Regions from separate parts of the Haloleucobacter ellipsoideus genome, predicted to be linked through region 1. Evidence: predicted binding sites of a transcription regulator. Region 1 holds the regulator's gene; the other holds the start of a gene.
What was found. The regulator HrcA, encoded in region 1, represses chaperone genes, less so after heat shock. The targets are predictions, from matches to a motif close to GTTAGCACTCNCNNNNNGNGAGTGCTAAC.
Positions count from the first base shown of each region.

Region 2: a site for HrcA is predicted at 3,652-3,680, ahead of groES (co-chaperone GroES). Genes of this name have one in related genera too.

Region 1 is NZ_JBQWAR010000020.1:188,414-194,175, reverse strand. Features, by position in the region: gene ACT6QG_RS12760 (PHA/PHB synthase family protein) at 1-692, shown strand, start outside; gene ACT6QG_RS12755 (DoxX family protein) at 918-1,313, shown strand; gene hrcA (heat-inducible transcriptional repressor HrcA) at 1,392-2,489, opposite strand; gene rph (ribonuclease PH) at 2,734-3,447, shown strand; gene rdgB (RdgB/HAM1 family non-canonical purine NTP pyrophosphatase) at 3,447-4,085, shown strand; gene hemW (radical SAM family heme chaperone HemW) at 4,167-5,375, shown strand; gene mutL (DNA mismatch repair endonuclease MutL) at 5,698-5,762, shown strand, end outside.
Region 2 is NZ_JBQWAR010000020.1:1,944-7,705, reverse strand. Features, by position in the region: gene ACT6QG_RS11985 (LysR substrate-binding domain-containing protein) at 1-322, shown strand, start outside; gene lepA (translation elongation factor 4) at 464-2,269, shown strand; gene ACT6QG_RS11975 (hypothetical protein) at 2,333-2,746, opposite strand; gene ACT6QG_RS11970 (hypothetical protein) at 2,857-3,363, opposite strand; gene groES (co-chaperone GroES) at 3,727-4,014, shown strand; gene groL (chaperonin GroEL) at 4,078-5,718, shown strand.

The DNA of each region.
Region 1 (5,762 bases):
AGCTTCAGCTCTTCGTTGATTCCAGCACCCTGTATCTGCTGGAAAGCACCATGTGGGAGCAGGGCTATCTGGCGGCGGGGCAGATGGCCGGCGCCTTCCAGATGCTGCGCTCGAATGATCTGGTCTGGTCGCGCATGGTGCGTGAATATCTTCTGGGAGACCGCGGTTCACTCAATGACCTGATGGCCTGGAACGCGGACGCCACCCGCATGCCCTATCGCATGCACTCGGAATATCTGCGCCGGCTGTTCCTCAACAATGATCTGGCGGCAGGACGGTTCGATGTGGAGGGCCGGCCGGTCTCGCTGCAGAATGTGCGCCTGCCCCTGTTCGTGGTCGGCACGGAGCGGGACCATGTGGCGCCGTGGAAATCGGTCTACAAGATCCACCAGCTCACGGATACGGATGTCACCTTCGTGCTCACCTCGGGCGGGCACAATGCCGGCATCGTGAGTGAGCCCGGCCGCCCGCGCCGCCATCACCGCATCCATACCTCCCATCATGGCGAGCTGCATCTGGGGCCGGAAGAGTGGGTGGATGCAACGCCGGTGACGGAAGGTTCCTGGTGGCCGGCATGGACGGCATGGCTGGCCGATCATTCCTCGCCGCAGCGGGTGGCGCCGCCCGCCATGGGGGCCGCGGATTATCCGCCCCTGTGCCCCGCGCCCGGCACTTACATCATGCAGCGCTAGAAACTGGCGCAAGAAGCGCGGTGTGCCGGATGGTCCGCGGCACATCGCCCTCTGCCCCGGCGAAAAGGGGCGGGGCAGGTGTCATGCCATCTGCAGGGCACAGGATGAGACCCTCGGGAGCCGCCTCCATGGCGCTCGCGCGCGCAAGGCTGTTCGGCTGACATGCGTCATGCTATCTGCTTTTGCAGTATGCCCTTGCTGCACGATCATGTTTAGAGGTTTTCCATGAAGCAAAGCCTGAACCTTGCCCGCCCCTATATTCTCAGTATCCTTCGGATTGTACTGGGGCTTGTGATGTTTGCCTTTGGAATGGCCAAGATTTTCCATTTCCACCCCGGTCCCTACACGCCGGCCGCCGGCTCCCTTCCCTGGATTGCAGGCTGGTTTGAACTGGTGCTTGGTTTTGTTTTCCTGCTCGGCTTCCAGACGAGGATCGTGGCCTTTGTCCTGAGCGGCCTCATGGCCAGCGCCTATTTCATCGCCCACTTCCCCAAAAGCTTCTTCCCGACCGAGAATGGAGGCAGCCTGGCTGTCGTGCTCTCGTTTGTTTTCCTCTATTTCGTCACGTCAGGCGCCGGGCCGATCAGCCTCGATGCCGCCCTGGGCAAGAAGACGGACTGAGTGGGCCTGAGGCCCATATGGGGTGCCTTTTGTCCGTGCCTTGGCACCCCGCGCCCGGTGGACTGACCTGTATGGATGTCAGCCCGCATCCGAGCCGGGAGCCCCCAGCATGCGGCTGACGATACGGGCGGTGAAATCCACCATTGGCACGATGCGCCCGTAATTCAGGCGCGTCGGGCCAATCACGCCCAGCACGCCCACCACGCGCCCCTGCCCGTCACGATAGGGGGCAACGATGGTGGATGAGCCGGAGAGCGAGAACAGGCGGTTCTCCGAGCCGATGAAAATCCTCAGGGACTGGGCCTCCTCGGCCCGGCCCAGCAGTTCCACCACATCGCGCTTGGCCTCCAGATCATCGAACAGCAGGCGGATGCGCTCCAGATCCTCCAGCGCATGCAGGTCTTCCAGCAGCTTGGCCTGCCCGCGCACGATCAGCTTGCGCTCATGTGGCGCCTCGTCAGACCATGAGGCAAGGCCGGCTTCCACCACCCGTGCGGTGAGCGAATCGAGATCCTGCCGCAATTCGTCGAGCCGGGCTTCCATTTCGGCGCGGGCCTCGGCCAGAGTGCGCCCGCGGATCTGCGCGTTCAGATAGTTGGTGGCCTCCGTCAGGGCGGCGGCGGGCAGGCCGGGGGGCACTGGCAGCACCCGGTTCTCAACCTGCCCATCCTCGGAAACGAGAATGACCAGGGCCCGGCCGGGGTCCAGCAGCACGAATTCCATGTGGCGCAGGCGGGGATCGGTCTTGGTGGCGGTCACCACCCCGGCCCCGCGTGCAAGGCCGGAGAGCAGCGTGGTGGCCTCCTTCAGCACGCCTTCCACCGAATTGGCACGGGCGGCGGCGGCCATCTGCGCCTCGATGCTGGCGCGGTCCGTTTCATTCACGTCTCCCACTTCCATCAGCGCATCCACGAAGAAGCGCAGCCCGCGTTCGGTCGGCAGCCGTCCGGCGCTGGTGTGGGGGGCAAAGATGAGGCCGGTTGCCTCCAGATCCGACATCACATTGCGGACGGAGGCCGGTGAGAGAGGGGTCGACAGGAGGCGCGAGATGTTGCGCGAGCCGACCGGCTCGCCCGTGGCGAGATAGTTCTCCACGATCTGGCGGAAGATCTCGCGCGAGCGCGCGTCGATCTGCGCCAGGGCGCCTGCGCTGGTGGAGAGCAGAGGGTCCAGCATCGCATGTCTCCTGAAAGGGGCGACAGGGGCACTGCGCGCCCTTCGTTCCTGAGATACCAGCTTGTATGTGCTGTGCTTATATGTGCTGTCTTGCGCTCCCGCCTTCAACCCTCTTTGTGCCGGCCGGGCGGATTGGCGCGCCGCTGTGGGGCGATGTTCCGGATTCTTCCTGCAGGGCGGTATCCACTTCACTCGAAAATGCTCTAAAAGGAGCGCGCAACCGACAAGAACAAGGATGATACCCATGCGCCCGAGCAAGCGTGCCGCCAATGAAATGCGCGCCGTTTCCTTTGAACGGGGTGTGATGCGCTACGCGGAAGGCTCCTGCCTCGTGAAGTTCGGCGAGACCCATGTGCTGGTTTCGGCCACGCTTGAAGAGCGCCTGCCGCCATGGCTGAAGGGGCAGGGCAAGGGCTGGATCACCGCTGAATATTCCATGCTGCCGCGCGCCACCCATGACCGCAACCGGCGTGAATCCTCCACCGGCAAGGTCTCCGGCCGCACGCAGGAAATCCAGCGCCTGATCGGCCGCTCGCTGCGCACCGTGACCGATCTGGTGGCGCTGGGCGAAAAGCAGATCACGATTGACTGCGACGTGCTTCAGGCCGATGGCGGCACCCGCACCGCCGCCATCACCGGCGCATGGGTCGCCCTGCATGATTGCCTGAGCTGGATGTATTCGCGCTCCATGGTGCGCCAGATGCCGCTCACCCAGCATGTGGCCGCTGTTTCCTGCGGGATCTACAAGGAAACCCCGGTGCTGGATCTCGACTATGCCGAGGATTCCTCCGCCGAGACCGACGCCAATTTCGTGATGACCGACAAGGGCGGCATCGTCGAGATTCAGGGTACGGCGGAAAAGACCCCCTTCACGCAGGAGGAGCTGATCTCGCTGCTCACCCTTGCGCGCGGCGGGGTGGACCATCTGGTGGCGCTGCAGAAGCAGGCGATCGCGTGATGGGGCGCACCCTCTCCGGCAAGGTGGTCATTGCCACCCACAATCCCGGCAAATTGCGCGAGATGCGCGATCTTCTGGCCCCCTACGGGATCGATCTGGTTTCCGCCGCGGAACTGAACCTGCCCGAGCCGGAAGAGACGGAAAACACCTTCACCGGCAATGCCCGCATCAAGGCGGAAGCGGCGGCCAAGGCTTCCGGCCTTCCCGCCTTTGCCGATGACAGCGGGCTGGCGGTGGATGCGCTGGGCGGTGCTCCCGGCATTTTCAGCGCCCGCTGGGCGGGGCCGGAGAAGGATTTCGCCCTCGCCATGGAGAAGGTGAACAACGCCCTTGCGGCCAATGGGGCGGTGAAGGCGGAAGATCGCGTCGCGCGCTTTGTCTCGGCCCTGTGCGTGGCCTGGCCGGACGGGCATGTGGAGGAGTTTCTCGGCGAGGTGGTAGGGCAGATCATCTGGCCCCCGCGCGGCGAGAAGGGGTTTGGCTATGATCCCGTCTTCCAGCCGGAGGGGCACAGCCGCACCTTTGGCGAGATGAGCGCCGATGAAAAGCACGGCCTGCCGCCGCTGGGCGAGGGGCTGTCGCATCGCGCCCGCGCTTTTCTCAAGCTTGCGGAAGGGTGCCTGAAGGCCCCTGCATGATCTTCAGGCCGGGGCGGTGCGCTGCCCCGGTTCTTCTTTCAGGATATGTCGCGGCTGGCGGGCTGCATGGTGCAGGTACAGATGGTTTCAGCCGGTGAGAATATGATGTCTGCCCCGCAGCCGAACGCCGGCGCGGAAGGCGGCTTTGGCGTCTATGTGCACTGGCCCTTCTGCCGGGCCAAATGCCCCTATTGCGACTTCAACAGCCATGTGCGGCGCAATCCGCCGGACCAGCAGCGCTTTCTGGCCGCCTACCGGCGCGAGATCGCGCATATGCGCACCCTCACCGGCCCGCAAAATGCCCAGACGGTGTTTTTCGGCGGCGGCACCCCCTCGCTGATGGAGCCGGCACTGGTGGCGGGGATTCTGGAGGCCATCAATGCGGCGTGGCCTCTGGTGGCGGATGCGGAGATCTCGCTGGAGGCCAACCCCACATCGGTGGAGGCGGCGAACTTTGCGGGCTATGGCGCGGCGGGGGTGAACCGGGTTTCTCTCGGTGTGCAGGCACTCGATGATGCCGATTTGCAGTCTCTTGGCCGCATGCACACGGCGCGGGAGGCGCTGAACGCGGTGGCCGTGGCGCGGCGGGCCTTCCAGCGCGTGTCGTTCGATCTCATCTATGCCCGCCCGAAACAGACTCCCGAAAGCTGGGCGGCGGAGCTCAACCGGGCGCTGGATGAGGGCTGTGAGCATCTCTCCCTCTATCAGCTCACCATCGAGGCGGGCACGCCGTTCGAGCGTCTCTATGGCGCGGGCAAGCTCATTCTGCCGGATGATGACGTCTCCCGCGCCTTGTGGGATGTGACGCAGGATGTGACCCGCGCGGCGGGGCTTCCGGCCTATGAAATCTCCAATCATGCGCGGGCGGGCGCGCAGGCGCGGCATAATCTCATCTATTGGCGCTATGGCACCTATGTGGGCATTGGCCCGGGTGCCCATGGGCGCATTCTGGCCAACCGCCCCGGCGATAATCTGGGCCGCCGCGCCACCATGGTCGAGCGCCAGCCGGATCTCTGGCTGGAAAAGGTGGAGGCGCAGGGCCACGGCATGGTGGGCGATGAACCGCTCACGCCCGAGGAGCAGGCCGATGAAATGCTGCTGATGGGCCTGCGCCTGCGCGAGGGGCTGGATCTTGCCCGCTATCATCGCCTTGCCCCGCAGCCCCTGGAGGCCCGGCGCATCCGCAATCTGGAAGAGCAGGGCATGCTGCGGCAGGAAAACGGGCGGCTGATGGCCACCGAACAGGGCTTTCCGGTGCTGAATGCGGTGATTGCCGCGCTGGCGGGATAAGGCTTTTCCCGTCCGGGCATCCCGGTGATGGGGCAGGGTAAAGCCGGCCCTGCGGCGGTGACTTCAGGCGGCGGCAAAGCGATACATGCAGCAGAACAGCCCCGGCCTGCATGGATGAGACCCTGTTCATACCGGGGCGGATGTGTTTCCGCACGGAAGGGCAGGAGCTGGACCACAGGCCCGAGCCATGGAGGCGGGCGCGGGTGGGCCCGGTTTGCGCTGGCCTGTTCACAATCCGGCCGGTGCAGGCGGGGCTTCTGCCGCCTTCTTCCATTCCGCGCTAACATTGCCCCTTCCTCCCGATTCCCGGAGCCAGTCCTTGATGTCCATCCGCCGTTTGCCGCCCGTGCTCGTCGACCGTATCGCCGCTGGCGAGGTGGTGGAGCG
Region 2 (5,762 bases), 190 kb from region 1:
GGCGGGCTCCGGCACGCGGCAGGTGTTCGAGGATGCCTTGCGCGGTGCGGGCGTGGACCCGGCCGCCCTGAAGGTCTCGCTCGCTTTGCCGTCCAATGAGGCGGTGCTGAGCGCGGTTGCGGCGGGGGCGGGGGCGACGGTGATTTCCGATCTGGTGGCCGCCGCGGGCCTTGCCGCCGGAACGCTGCATCGCCTGCCCCTGGCCCTGCCGCCACGGCGCTTCTATGCCCTGCGCCATTCCGACCGCTACCATTCGCGCGCCGCCCGCACCCTTCTGGATCTGGTGCGTGGCAAGGAGGCGGAAGAGCGGACGGAGGGGTGATTCGCTCCCGGTGCGGCCCGTGCCCCGGCAGGGCGCGCATTGCCCCTGCGGCAGGAGGGGAGCGCGGCAATGGGCGTGGATGTCGCCTCGGCCCGCATGTATCCGCTTGTCGCTACACGCGGCCAATGCTATGCGGCGCAGATGACCGCCAGCGCTCAAAAGAACATCCGCAACTTTTCCATCGTCGCCCATATCGACCATGGAAAGTCCACCCTTGCCGATCGGCTGATCCAGATCACCGGTGGGCTGACCACCCGTGAGATGACCGATCAGGTGCTCGACAATATGGATATCGAGCGCGAGCGCGGCATCACCATCAAGGCGCAGACCGTGCGCCTCTCCTACAAGGCGAATGATGGTGAGACCTATACGCTGAACCTGATCGACACCCCCGGCCATGTCGACTTCGCCTATGAGGTGAGCCGCTCGCTCGCCGCCGTCGAGGGCTCCCTGCTGGTGGTGGATGCCTCCCAGGGCGTGGAGGCGCAGACGCTGGCCAATGTCTATCAGGCCCTCGACAATGATCACGAGATCGTCCCCGTCCTCAACAAGGTGGACCTGCCTGCCGCCGAACCGGAAAAGGTGAAAGCGCAGATCGAGGACGTGATCGGTATCGACGCCTCCGATTCCATCGGCATTTCGGCCAAGACCGGGCTGAATGTCGATCAGGTGCTGGAAGCCATCGTCACCCGCCTTCCAGCGCCTGTGGGGGATCGCGCGGCCCCCCTCAAGGCCCTGCTGGTGGACAGCTGGTATGACACCTATCTCGGCGTGGTGGTGCTGGTGCGCATCATCGATGGCGTGATGAAGAAGGGCCAGCGCATCAAGATGATGGGCTCCGGCGCTGTCTATGACATCGACCGGGTGGGCGTGTTCACCCCCAAGATGGTGGCGATGCAGGAGCTGGGCCCCGGCGAGATCGGCTTCCTCACCGGCTCGATCAAGGAAGTGGCCGACACCCGCGTGGGTGATACCATCACCGAGGACAAGCGCTCCTGCGCCGAGGCCCTGCCGGGCTTCAAGCCGGCCCAGCCGGTGGTGTTCTGCGGCCTCTTCCCGGTGGATGCGGCAGACTTTGACGACCTGCGCGCCGCCATGGGCAAGCTGCGCCTCAACGATGCCAGCTTCTCCTACGAGATGGAATCCTCGGCCGCGCTCGGCTTCGGCTTCCGCTGCGGCTTCCTCGGCCTGCTGCATCTGGAGATCATTCAGGAGCGGCTGGAGCGCGAGTTCAATCTCGATCTCATCGCCACCGCGCCTTCGGTGGTTTATGAAATCTCGCTCTCGGACGGTTCGGTGATCGACCTGCACAACCCGGCGGACATGCCGGACGTGATGAAGATCACCGAGGTGCGCGAGCCCTGGATCCGCGCCACCATCATGACGCCGGACGAGTATCTGGGGTCTGTGCTCAAGCTGTGCCAGGACCGGCGCGGCAACCAGATCGAGCTCACCTATGTCGGCTCGCGCGCCATGGTCACCTATGACCTGCCGCTGAACGAGGTGGTGTTCGACTTTTATGACCGCCTGAAGTCCATCTCCAAGGGCTATGCCTCGTTCGACTACAACATCACCGATTACCGCGCCGGTGATCTGGTGAAGATGTCGCTGCTGGTGAATGCCGAGCCGGTGGACGCGCTCTCCATGCTGGTGCACCGCACCCGTGCGGAAAGCCGCGGCCGGGTGATGTGCGAGAAGCTGAAGGATCTCATTCCCCAGCACATGTTCCAGATCCCGATCCAGGCCGCCATTGGCGGCAAGATCATTGCCCGCGAGACCATCCGCGCTTTGCGCAAGGATGTGACCGCCAAGTGCTATGGCGGTGATATCAGCCGCAAGCGCAAGCTGCTCGACAAGCAGAAAGAGGGCAAGAAGAAGATGCGCCAGTTCGGCAAGGTGGAGATTCCGCAGGAAGCCTTCATCGCCGCGCTCAAGATGGATGAGTGAGGCGGCCTTCGCCGCATTCCGGGCATGGAAGGTGGGCGGGGGATGTCTCCGCTCACACGCGCCTCAGTAGGAGCGCAGCTTGATGCCCCAGCGCCCCTGCTCGCAGGTCACGATCCACATATTGCCGTGGCTGCTGATCACCGAACCGTCCCGGCGGTTCCGGCTGTACACAACATGCATGTGCACCTTGCGCGGGCTGACAAGCACCGCCTCCTGACGCTGGTATCGCGTTTCGGCCCAGCCCGTCTTCCGGCTCAGCTCATCAAAGAAGGACGCCGGCAGTTTGCCCGGCTCCTCCCAGATCACCAGCTCTTCGCCGGACAGGATGACATGCGGGAAATGCAGATATGCATCCATGCCCGCAAGATCCCGGACATTGAAGCGGCTGGTGAAACCATTCAGGCAGGCCACCGCCGCCGCCACCATCTCCGCTTCAGGCCCGTTGTCGTCCCGCGGCTGGAAAAGAGCATCCGACATTTTCTGTCTCCCGGGCATCCTGTTCCGGCTGCGCGCCCGTCGCCTGAATGACAAACCCCCGCCTGCATGACAGACGGGGGTGTCCACAAAACCGGAAGAGGGCGCCAGCCTCAGGGGCAGCGCACATAGATCATGGTGCCATAGCGCCCGGCCACTTCCGGATCGACCCATTTGAGCACCATCACATCATTGTCCTTGCGCAGGATCTGGCGATCGCGCGGGCCGCCGGCCGGGTCTTCAGGCGGGCCAAGATAGGTCGGGCCGCCGGCCGCCTTGGAAACGACCTCGGTCAGCTTGTTGTCATCGGCCAGATACATCAGCACGCCGCCATGGTTGCCGCCGGTGATGACATAGGGGTTCGAGCACTGGCCGCGCGCCTGCCGTTCTGTCCGGGTGGCGTCATCCGGGCGGTGATAGGAGGCAAGGCCCCAGCGCCCGATGAACTGGTCCGGCGGAATCGGGCTGCTATATTGCGGGAGGGCCGGGGCGGGAGGCTCCATGACGCCGGTGCTGCAAGCGGCGAGGGTCAGCGCCATGACGGCCACCGCGCCACCGGTCAGAACGGGCCGGGAGCTGCGTGCGGTGCGCGCGTTCGTCCATGCAAGCTTCGCATTCATGAGTTACTCTGAGGCCTCCGCCGTCTTTGTTCCGGTTTCACGCCGTTTCCATCACTGCCTGCCGGGAGCTTATCGCCTGAGGGCCTGGGCGTCGATGCAGGAAAACGACCGAGAGTGAGCGTGCCGAAACGCCACTGTCTTTACCATAGCGCAGATCCGTTACTGGTTCGTATCTCTCTGCAATGGCTTGATTTGCCTGTTGTGGACGCAAAAAACGAAAAAAGTTGGGACACAGCCCCCTTGTCCCGTCTTGACGGACAGGGAGCGGGTGCTTATCTGCGGCTCGTGTCTGGCACTCGCCTCGTGAGAGTGCTAGCAACGGCCTGTCCAGGCCATAATCCAGTTTCGATGAGGAATTGATCCATGTCCTTCCGTCCCCTGCATGACCGCGTGGTTGTGAAGCGTATCGAGGCCGAGCAGAAGACCGCTGGCGGCATCATCATTCCTGATACCGCCAAGGAAAAGCCCCAGGAGGGCGAGGTTGTGGCTGTAGGCCCCGGCGCACGTGACGAAGCCGGCAAGCTGGTGCCCCTCGATGTGAAGGCGGGCGACCGTGTGCTGTTCGGCAAGTGGTCCGGCACCGAAGTGAAGATCAACGGTGAAGACCTGCTCATCATGAAGGAAAGCGACATCCTCGGCGTTGTCGGCTGACACCATTTGATGCTGGCCCCCATGGGCCGGAACTGCTGATAAAAACCAATTCAGGAGGCCATTATGGCTGCCAAAGACGTCAAGTTTTCTGCCGATGCGCGTGAGAAGCTGCTGCGCGGCGTGGATATCCTTGCCAATGCCGTGAAGGTCACGCTCGGCCCGAAGGGTCGCAATGTGGTGATCGAGAAGTCCTTCGGCGCCCCGCGCATCACCAAGGACGGTGTGTCGGTTGCGAAGGAGATCGAGCTCGAGGACCGCTTCGAGAATCTCGGCGCCCAGCTCGTACGTGAAGTTGCCTCCAAGACCAACGATCTGGCTGGCGACGGCACCACCACGGCGACCGTTCTGGCCCAGGCCATCGTGAAGGAAGGCGCCAAGGCGGTTGCCGCCGGCATGAACCCGATGGACCTGAAGCGCGGCATCGATCTGGCCGTGGCTGCTGCCATCAAGGACATTCAGGGCCGCGCCCGCAAGGTGTCCGCTTCTTCCGAAGTGGCGCAGGTTGGCACCATCTCCGCCAATGGCGACACCGACATCGGCGAGATGATCGCCCATGCCATGCAGAAGGTCGGCAACGAGGGTGTCATCACCGTCGAGGAAGCCAAGACCGCCGAGACCGAGCTGGATGTCGTTGAAGGCATGCAGTTCGACCGTGGCTATCTCTCCCCGTATTTCGTCACGAATGCGGAGAAGATGATCGCCGATCTGGAAGAGCCCTACATTCTCATTTTCGAGAAGAAGCTCTCCGGTCTCCAGCCGATCCTGCCGGTTCTGGAAGCTGTCGTGCAGTCCGGCCGTCCGCTCGTCATCATCGCCGAGGACGTGGAAGGCGAGGCTCTGGCCACGCTCGTGGTCAACAAGCTGCGTGGCGGCCTGAAGGTTGCTGCCGTCAAGGCTCCGGGCTTCGGCGATCGCCGCAAGGCCATGCTGGAAGACATCGCCATCCTCACCGGTGGTCAGGTGATCTCCGAGGATCTCGGCATCAAGCTTGAGAACGTGACCCTGGCTGACCTCGGTCGCGCCAAGAAGGTCATCCTCGAGAAGGAAAAGACCACCATCGTCGATGGCGTTGGCGAGAAGGCCGGCATCGAGGCGCGCGTCGCCCAGATCAAGGCCCAGATCGAGACCACCACGTCCGACTATGACCGCGAGAAGCTCCAGGAGCGTCTGGCCAAGCTCGCTGGCGGCGTTGCCGTCATCCGCGTCGGTGGTTCCACCGAAGTGGAAGTCAAGGAGAAGAAGGATCGCGTGGACGACGCGCTGAACGCCACCCGCGCTGCGGTGGAAGAAGGCATCGTCCCCGGTGGCGGCGTGGCCCTGCTGCTCGCCAAGCAGGCTGTCGAGGCCCTGTCCTCCGACAATGCCGACATTGCTGCCGGCCTGAAGATCGTCCTGCGCGCCCTTGAGGCCCCGATCCGCCAGATCGCCCAGAATGCTGGCGTTGAAGGCTCCATCGTGGTCGGCAAGGTGCTCGAGAGCAAGGATCCGAACTTCGGCTTCAATGCCCAGACCGAAGAGTATGTGGACATGATCGCCACCGGCATCGTGGACCCGGCCAAGGTCGTGCGCACCGCCCTGCAGGACGCTGCCTCCATCGCGGCTCTGATCGTGACCACCGAGGCTCTGGTGGCCGAGCTGCCGAAGAAGGAAGCGGCTCCCGCCATGCCCGGCGGCATGGGCGGCATGGGTGGCATGGACTTCTGATCCAGCCCTCCGCGGATATGAGTATGAAGGCGCGACCCTCAGGG